One region of the Blautia massiliensis (ex Durand et al. 2017) genome, then DNA from elsewhere that is predicted to be linked to it. Evidence: riboswitches for the same ligand, from Rfam matches in the RefSeq annotation. Region 1 holds a riboswitch; each other region holds the start of a gene.
What was found. Region 1 has a riboswitch for cobalamin ahead of V9W66_RS19105 (hypothetical protein). Riboswitches for the same ligand answer to the same signal wherever they lie in the genome.
Positions count from the first base shown of each region.

Region 1 (4,128 bases):
AGTAGTAAAAGCAACTTTTGTTAGTCCCGATCCTTTGAAAGCGCCACCACCTAAACGTACTACATCTGAAAAATCAAAGTTTCTTAAAGATGCACATGATTCAAAGGCATATCCTTCGACTCTTTTTACTCCAGTAATAGAACATTCGGATAACGCTATACAACCTGCAAATACATTAGATGGTACTTCCTCCACAGGTGTTTCACATTGAAATGATTCAAGACTACTGCATTTGTAAAATGATTGCTCACCCCAATTTATAATATTTTTAACAGATACCGACTTTAATTGTGTGCAACTTTCAAATGCAGATTCTCCTATTTCAACTTGGTCTTTTTCAAATATAGCTTGCTCTATACCAGTTTCTGCCATTCCTTGGCTCTTTATATCTTCTATTGCATTTAAATTTATTGCTTTAAGATTTGAATCTTTATAAAATGCAGATTCTCCAATCGCTGTAACTGTAGATGCAAGTTGCACTTCTTTAAGATTTGGCCAATCTCCCAATTTATTACTGAAATTATTATTTCCTATCTTAGTGATGCCCTCACCTATTACAACTTTTTCTATTTCTTTCGTTTTATCTTTTAACGCTAAAGCCCACTGTGCAGTACTGCCTGACTGATTATTATCTGGCAATGCTGCTGTTCCCGAACATTTAAAGTATAATGTCTTATCACTTTCATCATACTTAAAAGAAATACTGGATTCTTTCTCCAATGTCGTCCAGCCATCCTCAGATGTTTCACCATCACCTACTGCAACAACACTACCGCTTCCATCTCCAAAATCTTCCTCGATATCAGGAAATTGTGCAGTATCAAAATCATCAGTTGCTTCTGCTGTTGTAGCCACCTCATCAATATCATCTTCAATAAAATCAGTGTCCGCTGCTTCGTCATCAAAAGACTCCTCTTCTAATAAGTCTTCTGAGACTTCTTCTATAACTTGGGTTTCATCAGAAGAAGCCATTACTGGGCTGGATACCGAAAATGCCATTGAAAGGCTTAAGATAACTGCTAAATATTTTCTTTTCATCACTGATTATCCTCTTTTGCCGGAGTTCCCCAAGCAAACTCAGAATGATCATAGCTTAATACCATAGAAAAGACATCATCATCCTTTAAATTAGCTGGTACTAATGTCTCACCTAATGTAGTCTCCGGATATTTTGCAACATCATATCCAAGATTATCTCCTGTATACCACATCCAAGAATCTCCCTTCCAAATAGCACCAATTGTATTACCTGCTGCGTCTTTGTTTACATTATGATTTGCACCATTATTTTCCCACAGAATATCGCCATATCCAACAGATGTTAAATAATTACCATTCCATGTTGTACTTAATCCTTCATCCTTTGCCATCTGAAGTGCTTTCTTATAAGTCATACCAGAAGTTACACCCGTTACTTTTACTACCGGATTCAAGCCAAACGGATTTGGTGTTACAGTTCCTTCATAGGTATTTGTCGAACTGGTCTGTGTCCACTTTCTTACATAAACATTCATGGTTGCTGCTGATGCCATTACGCTGGAACTTAATGTCATTGCTGATGCTAATGCTACGGCTGCTAATTTTTTAAAAGTTTTTCTCATTGTTTGTTCTCCTTTTTCAAATACTCTTTTATCAGTTCTCCTTAGGACAACGGTTTCTGTCCCGTACAGATCGCATGTCTGGACCTGCCTTTCTCCTCCTCTCCCTTATTGGGAATATCCTGATATCTGGGATGTACTGAATAACGTACGGTTTTACAAAAAAAGAGCCGCACCCTACTCATGGCACGACCCAGTCACAAAATACCGTGCCACCCTGAAACCGAGGGCTTATGCACAATATTATAGAAATAGACCTGACTTGTAGCTTTTGCTCATCACAGTAGCGTTCCTGTGTCGGATTCTCACCGAACTTCCTATATATGAGTCTTTGACGAACCACTCATATATAAAATTCCTACAATATCACCTTGCTACTAGCATAACTTTTTTTCCATATTTTGTCAATTATTTTGCCTTGAAATAATACAAAACGTCATTTATTTTTATAGACAAGTTTCGAGAAAAATCGACATTTTTACCCTATTCTAAAGATAGCACAAACTAACATCTTTTTCTTTTTCTGCGGTCATATTCCGTTAAAAATACCATTTTATGCCATTTTTTGCAACAAAAAAAGGCCTTTCCAGGACAGTGTTCTGTCTTAGAAAGACCTGAAATTCAAATTGCTTTACCCTTCAAAAATCTGTTCTGCTTTTTCCTCCTGCTTTTCACACCATATGACCAGACGTTTGGAGGCATCTGTTCCACAGGTAGAAAGCAGTAGCGTTGGAACTTCCTCCTGCGTTCCAAGTAAGAAAGCATCTCCATCTGCCGGTGTATACTCGCATTTTACGATCACAAAGATCCATACCCCTTCATACGGAAGATACAGATAGAGGATATGGTGTTCTTTTAAAAATTCATCGTCAAGGAAATTTCGAAGTCCGCGGAACATGCTGCCATCTTTCATATTGTGGCCATAAATGATGTTCTTGTCATCAGAAAAATCGGCATCGTTATCGGAATCCAGGAAAATGGCCCCTGCCACATGTTCTGCCTTTTTAAAAGTATGTGTCAGGTAATAGGAGTCATCATTTCCCTGGACTACCGGGTAATCAATGCTGGTATCCGGGATCCGGATCCATGCAACGATATCCGGATTGATCTTTTTTAATGCCTTAAAATCAACCACGGTCTGTTTCCCATCGCTTCCGTCTGTTCCTTCTGTGTGGTCATCCTCATCTGTTTCCTTGACGTATGTACGCAGGTCTTCATATTCCTGCACACCTTCCCGGTACATAAAGTAAATGCCAAAACCGGTACATACGCAAAAGCTGAGTACCATCAGGCAGACTGCCACGATCATGATTTCTTTTATGTGTCTCATACAAACCTCCGATTATTCTTCCTGGAAAAAGGGCTGCCGGTAAATCGAGCAGCCCTGAACCGTATTCCTTAATTTCCTTTTTTCTTCTTATACCAGATCACGCCACCAATGCCGCAGGCAGAAAGGACTGCCAGAAGGATCGGAAGCCAGATGTTGGTGCTGTCCCCTGTTTTCGGGCTGTTTCCTGTCGGTGTGCTGCCGGAAGGGGATTTGGTGTTTTTGATCTCTTTTACGATCTCGATCACCTTGGTTTTTCCGTCTTTGTATTCAAAGCGGATCTCTTCTTTTTTGCTGCTTAATTCATAACCATTTGGTGCTTTGGTCTCTACCAGGATATATTCCACGGTTTTCTCTACTTTTCCATTTTTATAAGTAGCAATCGGAATCTTGCCGCTTGTCGCTGTTCCGGTCTTATCCGTTACCAGTTTTTCTACGACTTTTCCACTTTCCTTTTCACGCAGTTCAAATTCTGCTCCTGGAAGGGCTGCCTTGCTGGTGGAATCGGTCTTTTTGATGACCAGTTTTCCATACGGATGTGCGTCCTTCATTTTGACTTTCTGGATTTTTCCAGTATCTTTTACCGTAAATTTCACATCTTCCGCAATGAGGTATCCATCCGGGGCCTGCTCTTCACGAAGGGTGTATTTGCCTACCGGAAGTTTTTCGACCATATGCGGTTTATCCGTAGAAGTCCAGCTGTCAACTTTCTTTCCGTCTTTATCCAGGATGATCAGTTTCGCTCCCGGCACCTCGCTGGAATCCGTAATGTCTTTCTTGCTGATTTCCACTTTGGTCACATCATCAAGCATCTGGTGTTTCTGTACTTCTTTTGTGTTTTCGACGGTAAATTCGATGCTTTCCGCAGTCACATAACCATCTGCCGGCTTTGTTTCTGTCATCTTGTATTTCTTTCCTACGATAAGGCCCTTGATGATATGCGCTTCCTCTTTGGACACCCATTCATCCACCGTATTTCCATCCTCATCTGTTACTTTTAAGGATGCTCCCGGAAGTTCTTTTTTGTCTGTCAGGTCTGCTTTGGAAAGCTCTACTGTGGTCTGTTCATCTTCAAAGGTGAACGCATACTCTGCAACACTGGTTCCACTGCCCTGGTACTCAAAAGTGAATTCCTGCGGTTTCTGGTCTGTCACATAGCCATCCGGGGCGGCAAGTTCCTTAATGTAGTACCTGCTATCAACC
Region 1 covers NZ_CP146725.1:4,039,695-4,043,822, reverse strand. Annotated here, with positions in the region: gene V9W66_RS19110 (leucine-rich repeat protein) at 1-1,038, opposite strand, end outside; gene V9W66_RS19105 (hypothetical protein) at 1,038-1,601, opposite strand; adenosylcobalamin (AdoCbl) riboswitch at 1,804-1,931, opposite strand; gene srtB (class B sortase) at 2,230-2,928, opposite strand; partial or broken gene V9W66_RS19095 (SpaA isopeptide-forming pilin-related protein) at 2,997-4,128, opposite strand, start outside.

Region 2 (4,128 bases), 1.7 Mb from region 1:
TCCAATCCACTATGGTCTTCAGCGGACGGATCCAACACCTGAAGACAGACAGTCTTACTTTCTACGTAAGCGTTTTCGTCTGTTTCTTCTGAATTCCAGATCCGGACTTTGTAGTAGAAGGTTCCGGCTGTATCTGTAGCCGGTGTATACTCCTGTGTATCTTCATACTCCGGCTGGCTGTTTTCCCCCTGCTGTTCCCCGGTCTGTTCTTCTTTTGTCTTTTCCTGGCTGTCGGACTTTTCTATTTTGTAAAAATTCTCGTTGTCATCACTTTTCAGCCACAGATATTTCAGCTTGCCGGATTCTTCCGTCTGAACCTTTAAAGGCTCTGCCTTTTCATTGAGATCATATGTAATGGTCTCCTCCGACAGGTCCTCCGTGATCACCGGCAATTTTTTTTCTGCTGTGTCAGAAGCTTCTGATCCAAACGATCCGAAATCGGAACTTTCGTCTGTTTCTGCCGCCATAATTGAAACAGGAGCTCCCGGCTGCCCCACAAGAGCAGCCGTCAGCATCAGTGCCAGAAATTTTTTTCTCTGCATATCTTTTACTCCCTTTGCTGTCACTCACCGTTATATTCCGCACCGACATCCGCGCCAAGACCATTGCAGGTAAAGCACCACACAATGTCGTCTCCGTCCTCCAGTGTGTACTTGGAACATCCGTAATTCGGGAACCATCCGTTTACTTTATACATCCATCCGGACTGTGCTCCACAGTCAAATTCATACAGGTTGTTGATTCCCTGAATATAGTAACTGTCATACATAGGCGTCCAGGAATATTCCAGCTGGATTCCGGCGTACTCACAAACTCTCTGAAGTACTTCAAAAACGGTTTCTCCCTCTGTAAACTCTACGGTACTGGTATCCAGGATCACTCCGTTTGCCGGCACATAAGCTTCTTTTCCGGCTGTCAGATTGTCCATATTATTAAGGATGGTATCGCAGAGGATCGTGATGGTACACTGCTTGGTATCCTGAGAATCCCCGTCACCGGAACCATCATCAGAACTGCCGTCATCGGATACATCTCCATCACTGCCTGCGGTGTCTTCTCCGGAAGAATCCGTCTCATCCTGAGAAGCATCCGGTGTATATTCCTGTGTTGTGTTCTCTCCGCTGCCTGCAGTGTCTACGGTATTTCCGTCTGTTGTATCGGAATTCTGTTTCGCAGATCCATCTGCAGACTTTTTATCATCCGATTTTTCTGAAGTCTTCGGAATCTTGTTTGTAGAATTTAAACTCTTCTCAAGAGCTGCTTTCTTCTCTGCGGCTCTGTCATCCAGAACTTTCTGAAGTTCCTCCGGTGTAAAACATAAACTGTCTTTATCTGCGCATCCCAGCAGCTGCTGGATCATATATTCATTTAATGCTCCTGCTGAGATCTTACTTGTTTCTACTTTCCAGCTTCCGTCCTCACTTTTTGTCATCTGAGCACTTTCGCCGGCTGTTACGGTTGTGGTTTTTCCGTCCGCTCCGGCCAGTTCCACTTCATCCTTAAATACATACACAGCGCCACTTCCGGACTGTGCGCTTACGGAAAAGACTCCTGTCTCAAAGGTAAGCGTATTTTCATCAAGAGCGATCTCTGCTTTTCCCACAGAATCCGTAAGATCCGCAAAAACCTCTCCCTGATCCGCAGTAAGTTTCAAATTGTTTTTTTCTACGGATTCCGCAGTAAGTTTCGTATTTGCGTTAAGTGAAAGTGTATTGTTTTCTCCGGCTGAAAGCTCCGCTGTGGTTCCGTTCTTCGTCTCAAGAATATCTCCGGCTCTCAATGCCACATTTTTTTCCAGGCCGTAGCCCACACCGTTTCTCTGAATATTGGCCACACCTTTTACGTTCTTTGTCATAAGAACGCTGTCCGATCCTTTATCAAACCATCCTTTCAGATTTCCCACTGCCATCACTCCGCATCCGGCAATGACCAGGATCAGTACTACCATGATCACATTAAACAGCGTCTTTTTCCTCTTACTTTCCATTCTTCCTCCTTTTCTCTGCACAAAAAAAGCAACAAAAAAGGTAACGGAAAATAATCCCTCTTTTCCAAGGGGATTCCGTTACCTGATAGATGTTCCTATGCGCAAACCAATGCTTCTACCTTACATGAAAGAAAAACCGCCCGCCGACTGTACGGCATCGCACTTACATGTACAGGAATCACACCTGTTTGCACGTCTTTCTTTTCTATGAAATTTTATACTGAAATTATAGTTTATTTCCTCTTGTCTGTCAAACGAAAACCCGGAAAACAATTGTATCTGTCCTTTTTCTGTGATATAATAATCAGACACCCAAAAATATTAAATATAGACGTTTTCAAGTTCCAGTTTTTTCCTGCAGAAAACCGGATTAAAAGGGAATAAGGTGAGAATCCTCAACAGACGTGCTACTGTATTTGCTTAGTTTATCCGTGAACCATTGTACTTTATCGTATGAGAAGGGGATAAACGTGACTGCATAAGTCAGGAGATCTGCTTGGAAATACTACCGGCTATTACACGTATGATAAATGGAGAATTCTTTTTTGACATCGTATCTGCCTGTGATGCGGTGTCTTTTTTTATGTTAAAGGAAACTTTTTTATGTCAGGTACTTATTACAGATCCAGTCGTGTCATTTCCAAAAACAATGCAAGAAACTATCTTTCCTCAAATGTAAAGATCCCTGCGCCAATTGAATATATCGCGTCGGAAGCTTTTCAGAAAAAGACCAAGATCTCCTCTGTCTGTTTTCCGGACACGCTTAAAAATATCGGCGCCAGAACCTTTCAGGGCTGCACTCTTCTGAAAGAAGTATTGCTTCCCACCCAGGTGGAAAATATGGGATCCAACGTATTTTCTCAATGTAATTCCCTGAAAAAAGTCATTCTTCCTCAGGCACTTTCTTCTATCCCGAGAGCCGCCTTTCAGGAGAACCGAAAGCTTGGATGTGTGATCTTTCCCCATGATTCACAGATTTCCCGGATCCGCTCCGAAGCTTTTTCACAGTGTACCTCCCTGGAATCCCTTCAGCTGTCTTCCGCACTTACCCTCATCGAGGACCGTGCTTTTTACCGCTGTAAAAATCTCCGTTCCGTGGATTTCCCGGAAGGTCTGAAACGTATCGGAAAAGAGGCTTTTTATTTTTGTGCCATAGAAGAACTTCATCTTCCCCAGTCCCTGGAATTTTTGGACGAAAGCGCATTTTTTAAGTGTATGAATCTTACTTATGTCTGTCTTCCCACAAATATCCATTATATCGGCAAATGGGTATTCCACGGATGTAACCGTATGAAATATCTGGAGATCCGACACGATCCCGATTTTATCGGGCCATGGATCATCAACCGTGCCTGTACCATCCGGTGTTATAAAGGTTCCAAAGTAGATGAATATTGTAAGGAATTTGATTTTAAAGTTGAATATTTATGATCAAAAGCGGCATTTTTTCACATTTCATTCTGTGAAAAAATGCCGCTTTTATTTTTCAGGGGATAACAGCTTTATTTAACTGTTACCTTGCATGTTACTTTTTTGCTTCCGCTCTTTACGGTGATCACTGCTGTTCCTGCTTTTTTTGCTGTGATCACACCTGTGCTGCTTACGGTTGCCACGTTCTTATTGGAAGAAGTGTAAGTAATCTTCTCACCGGATGTGAACGGTGTACGTACCGGTTTCAGGGTTGTCTTTGCTCCTTTTTTCAGAGTAAGGGCAGATTTTACACCTGTGATCTTTGTTGTTTTTACTGTAGATTTCTGAACAGTTACTGTGATATAAGCTTGCTTTCCGCTCTTTAAGGTTACGGAAACTTTTGCTGTACCAGCTGTTTTTCCGGCTTTAATCACACCTTTGCTGCTTACAGTTACGATCTTTTTGTTGGTAGTTCCCCATGCCTTTACAGCATCACCGTTGGCAAGTCCTGTTACTTTCACTCTGGATGTGGACTGATTTACTTTCAGAGTGATCTTTGTTGCGTTCAGTTTCAGGGTTGGAGTCAGTTTTTTGCCGTAAGGTCTGGTTGTCTTTGTTTTATAACCGCATTTGGAGCAGACTTTTGTCTGTACTGCCGGTTTGAATACGGTTGCTTTTGTTGTTTTCCAGGTGTAAGTATGTCTTGTCTTCGGGATACTTACTGTCTTTGT
Region 2 covers NZ_CP146725.1:2,311,682-2,315,809, reverse strand. Annotated here, with positions in the region: gene V9W66_RS11100 (prenyltransferase/squalene oxidase repeat-containing protein) at 1-542, opposite strand, end outside; gene V9W66_RS11095 (DUF4430 domain-containing protein) at 563-1,987, opposite strand; cobalamin riboswitch at 2,310-2,501, shown strand; gene V9W66_RS11090 (leucine-rich repeat domain-containing protein) at 2,591-3,418, shown strand; gene V9W66_RS11085 (DUF4430 domain-containing protein) at 3,490-4,128, opposite strand, start outside.
Region 2: it holds a riboswitch for cobalamin, as region 1 does, so the genes downstream of both, V9W66_RS11090 (leucine-rich repeat domain-containing protein) here and V9W66_RS19105 (hypothetical protein) in region 1, are expected to answer to the same signal.

Region 3 (4,128 bases), 1.1 Mb from region 1:
CTCTGCAGCCTTGATCAGGAATTCATGTGGTGATCCGTTCCATACTCTTACAGAAAGAGACGGTGCCGGAAGGTGCACATGCATAGACGCCTGGATGCACATAAAGGAGAGATCATTGGTCACATCCTCGCCATCCTTGTTCTGACCACCTGCGATCAGGTTCTGGAAAAGGCTGTAGCCTGCAAAGCCTTCTGCTGATGCAGCATCACGGCATTTATTCAGGTCGTTTAATTTTACCCATATGCAGTCCATCAGTTCCTGGGCAAATTCTCTGGTAAGATTGCCTGCTTCCATATCACTCTTGTAATATGGATACATATACTGGTCAAAACGTCCCGGAGAAATAGAATGTCCGCTGCTTTCCATCTGGATCAGCTGCTGCACAAACCAGAAGGACTGGCACGCCTCATAGAAGTTACGGGCGCCCTTCGCCGGTACGCGTGTACAATTGGATGCGATCTGAAGGAGTTCCTGTTTTCTGGTCGGATCCTGACACTGATATGCCATCTGCTCTGCGAGCTCGGCATAGCGATGTGCATAGTCAATAACTGCCTGACAGCTCATGATAACTGCTTCCAGGAAACGGGATTTCTTTGCGTAATCACCATCTCCTACATTACACTCATCCAGTTCCTTCTGAGCTTTGGCAATGATCCCTTCATAACCGATCGCCAGAACTTCTTCATATTTAACGGTTACGTGTCCTACACCATTGTAGAAATAGTTTCCGGGTGTAAAAATATTGTGGTCAATGGCAAGAATCGCTTCCGGTGCCATGTAGGAGGTTGCAAGCTCACTGGTAGTCTTGCCTTTCCAGTATTTATGTACCTCACGGAGCTCCGCCTTGGTTTCCTCCGCAATATAAAATGGATCGGCTGTTCTGGTAGCCACTGTATCCAGCTCATCCTCCAGCCACTGGAAAGAATACTCCGGAAACGTCTGACAGCCTCTCGGCGCCAAAGTGCTGCTTCCGACGATCAGCTCCTCATCACGGATGATGATCGGAATGTTGTGCAGGATGTGGGCAAATGCCTTGGCTCTGCGGGTGATGATCGGCTCGTCTTCTGTTGCTTTGTAAGACTCTGTGATCAGTTTTGCTCTGGCGGATTCGATCACCGGCATCTTTGCATAAAGATTATCTACAAGATGTGTGATCCTGTCTGTTTTCGGAACATTTGCTATATGAAATTTCTCCATGATTCTCCTTTCTCATAACCGGTTGTTTCTGGTGATCTGTCTGCCTCTGCGCTTCCAGAACCGCTCCTGTCCGGCTATGTGCTCATGTAGTTTTATTATACCTTACCCCTACTTCGATGTCAACGAAATCCAACATGTGTTTCTAGCTGTTTTTGTGGTTTTTATCGGTTGCGTCCTGTTGATTTTATTTGTTTTTTGTATTTTTATGTTTTTCTCTATTGACTTTGTTTTTCTGCTCTGCCATACTTGGATTTATATAGGAATTCCTTTGTTTTTCAGAAAAAATTTATGCAAAGCGGACATTCGTATTCCGCTCTGCCACATGTTCTCAAACAGTAAAAGAGGTGTATTTTTATGTATCTTTCTGATATGCATACCCACTCCATCGCCAGTGGTCACGGCACGGAATGTACCATCACAAACATGGCACGCGCAGCTGCCGAGAAAGGTCTCCGGCTTCTCGGGATCACGGATCACGGTCCCGGCACTCTGGCAGCCGGAACTTCCTCCTATTTCCGCAGCCTTACCTATTCTCCCAAAAAACATTTCGGTGTAGAATTACTCTACGGAATTGAACTGAATATCCTTGACCGCAGCGGAACGGTAGATTTAGATCAGGAATTATTACGTAAACTTGATTACGCCATTGCCAGCATGCATGCCTGGAATTACCGCTGCGGTACCAGAGCCGAAAACACAGAAGCTTATATCAATGTAATGAAAAACCCCTGTGTAAAGATCCTCGGACATAGTGATAACACTCATTACCCGGTTAATTATGATGCGCTTGCAAGGGCTGCCAGGGAAACCGGCACGATCTTTGAGATCAACGAAGCTTCTCTTGCACCTTATGGCTATCGTGGCGACACAAGAGAAAACTGTTTCGAGATCCTTCGATGCTGCCGCAAATATGATCTGCCGCTGCTTCTTTCCAGTGACAGCCATGGCCCGGAGCATATCGGAGATTTTACCTGTGCCGCTGAGTTTGTTCATCAGGCCATGTTCCCGGAACAGCTGATTCTCAACAACCAGATTCCCAGACTCAAGGTTTTTCTCCAAACCAGAGAATGATCTTCTGTATCTTTTCCGCCAGATAACAGATATTGTCCCCCCAAACAAAACAGGCCAGTTCAAACACAGGAATATACATTTTCCTGTATCTGAACTGGCCTGTTTTTTATTTTTCCCGCTGCTTCCGTACAATTTCCGCAAGCTCGCTATATTTACCTGTAACATATCCGAAATTTTCTCTTCTGTGAGGAAGCTTGCATTCGGTGCAGTCTTTGATCCCGCTTTCCGTAAAGTGGAAATTACCACCACATTTATCTCCCAGTGCATATAAAGGACAATAACAGAACAGACAATTGAAGTTCTCCGGATCTGCTCCTTTATGGCACGGAAAATACTCACAGTTTTTGTGGCTGAAGTAAGAGTATTCTTTGCCTTCCCAGTATGGTTTCTCCATGGCTCTTTTCTCCTCTCCTGACATAACCACACATAATTTTTTCCTATAAAAAAGAGGTAGCGATGCCACCCCGGGGTAGAAATATAATCCGTTCATGAGTGCGCGGAGGGAACGAATGTATCCGGAGTAGTATCGCCTGCCATTTAATCATGTATAATTCATATGAACAGGCGCATTCCATAAAAAATGCCTACTCTCGTAAAAAAGTAGACAACGTCCCAGGGGTGCGGAGTCCCTGAAATGGTTGTTACACTTTACACGGAAGTTTAACCTCGCCATAACAAGCAGGTTTCCTGGCTCCGGGATCATGGCTCCTCTCTCCTTCTCATACATACGTACAATGGACTATGAGATTCGCTCCGCCGTTACAGTGACCGGATCGCTCAGGTTTCACACCTGATTCCCTTTTCTGTGGACTTCTGATAATCAATATATAACTGTCAGCTATCCTCAGCACTTGCTATGTTCAATATGGAATTATACTGACATTATAATAACATCCTGTTAATTATATGTCAATACTGTTTTCAATATTTATACATTTTTGAGCATATTTTGTTACTGTTCACTCCGTTTCATGGGTTTTCAATATTTTTTTCCGACGTCAAAAACAGCCCGACAAACTGCTGTCGGGCTGCTGTATTTTTATTTTCTGTTGTACGTTCTTATTATACAAGACGTCTTACAGATACAATTGTTCTGTATGTAGCATCATTGCTGATCTTGATCCCGTCCTGAGAGTTCGATGCATGAACGATCTGGCCATTACCCATGTAAATAGCCACGTGTCCGCCATAGCAGATCAGATCTCCCGGCTGTGCATCTGCATAGGATACTTCTGTACCTGCATTCTGCTGCTCATAGGAGGTTCTCGGGAGGCTGACTCCGAAGTTCGCATAGACGCTCTGTACAAATCCGGAGCAGTCTGCACCATTGGTAAGGCTTGTTCCGCCCCATACGTAAGGATTTCCCACAAACTGTGTGGCATAATTCACAACAGAAGATCCGGAGCCACTGCCGTAAGAAGAACTGTCACTGTCGGAAGATGTATCCGCTTCAGCAGAAGTGTCCTCTGCACTTTCTTCAGATGCATCTGTGCTGTTATCGTAATCTGCGTCTGCATTATCCTCTGTATTCTCAGTATCCTCGGACGCATCATCATTCTCACCATTGTCTGCATCTTCATCCACATCCCCGGTGTCATCTTCTGCAGTATCCTCATCTGCATTCTCGATCACGTCGCCGTCCTCATCGTGCTGTACGTCTTCGCTCGCGTCCGCCTCATCCTGCTGTGCTTCCTGCTCTGCCTGGCGTCTTGCTTCCTCTTCTGCCTCAGCCTGTGCTCTCGCTGCTGCTTCAGCCTCGGCCTGACGTCTTGCTTCTTCCTCTGCCGCAATACGCTCAGCCTCTAATCTCTGAAGCTCTGCAGTCTGCTCGGCAAGAAGGTTTGCATAATCTGTAGCCTG
Region 3 covers NZ_CP146725.1:2,963,048-2,967,175, reverse strand. Annotated here, with positions in the region: gene V9W66_RS13860 (glycyl radical protein) at 1-1,197, opposite strand, end outside; gene V9W66_RS13855 (phosphatase) at 1,552-2,268, shown strand; gene V9W66_RS13850 (cysteine-rich small domain-containing protein) at 2,375-2,662, opposite strand; cobalamin riboswitch at 2,929-3,098, opposite strand; gene V9W66_RS13845 (C40 family peptidase) at 3,331-4,128, opposite strand, start outside.
Region 3: it holds a riboswitch for cobalamin, as region 1 does, so the genes downstream of both, V9W66_RS13850 (cysteine-rich small domain-containing protein) here and V9W66_RS19105 (hypothetical protein) in region 1, are expected to answer to the same signal.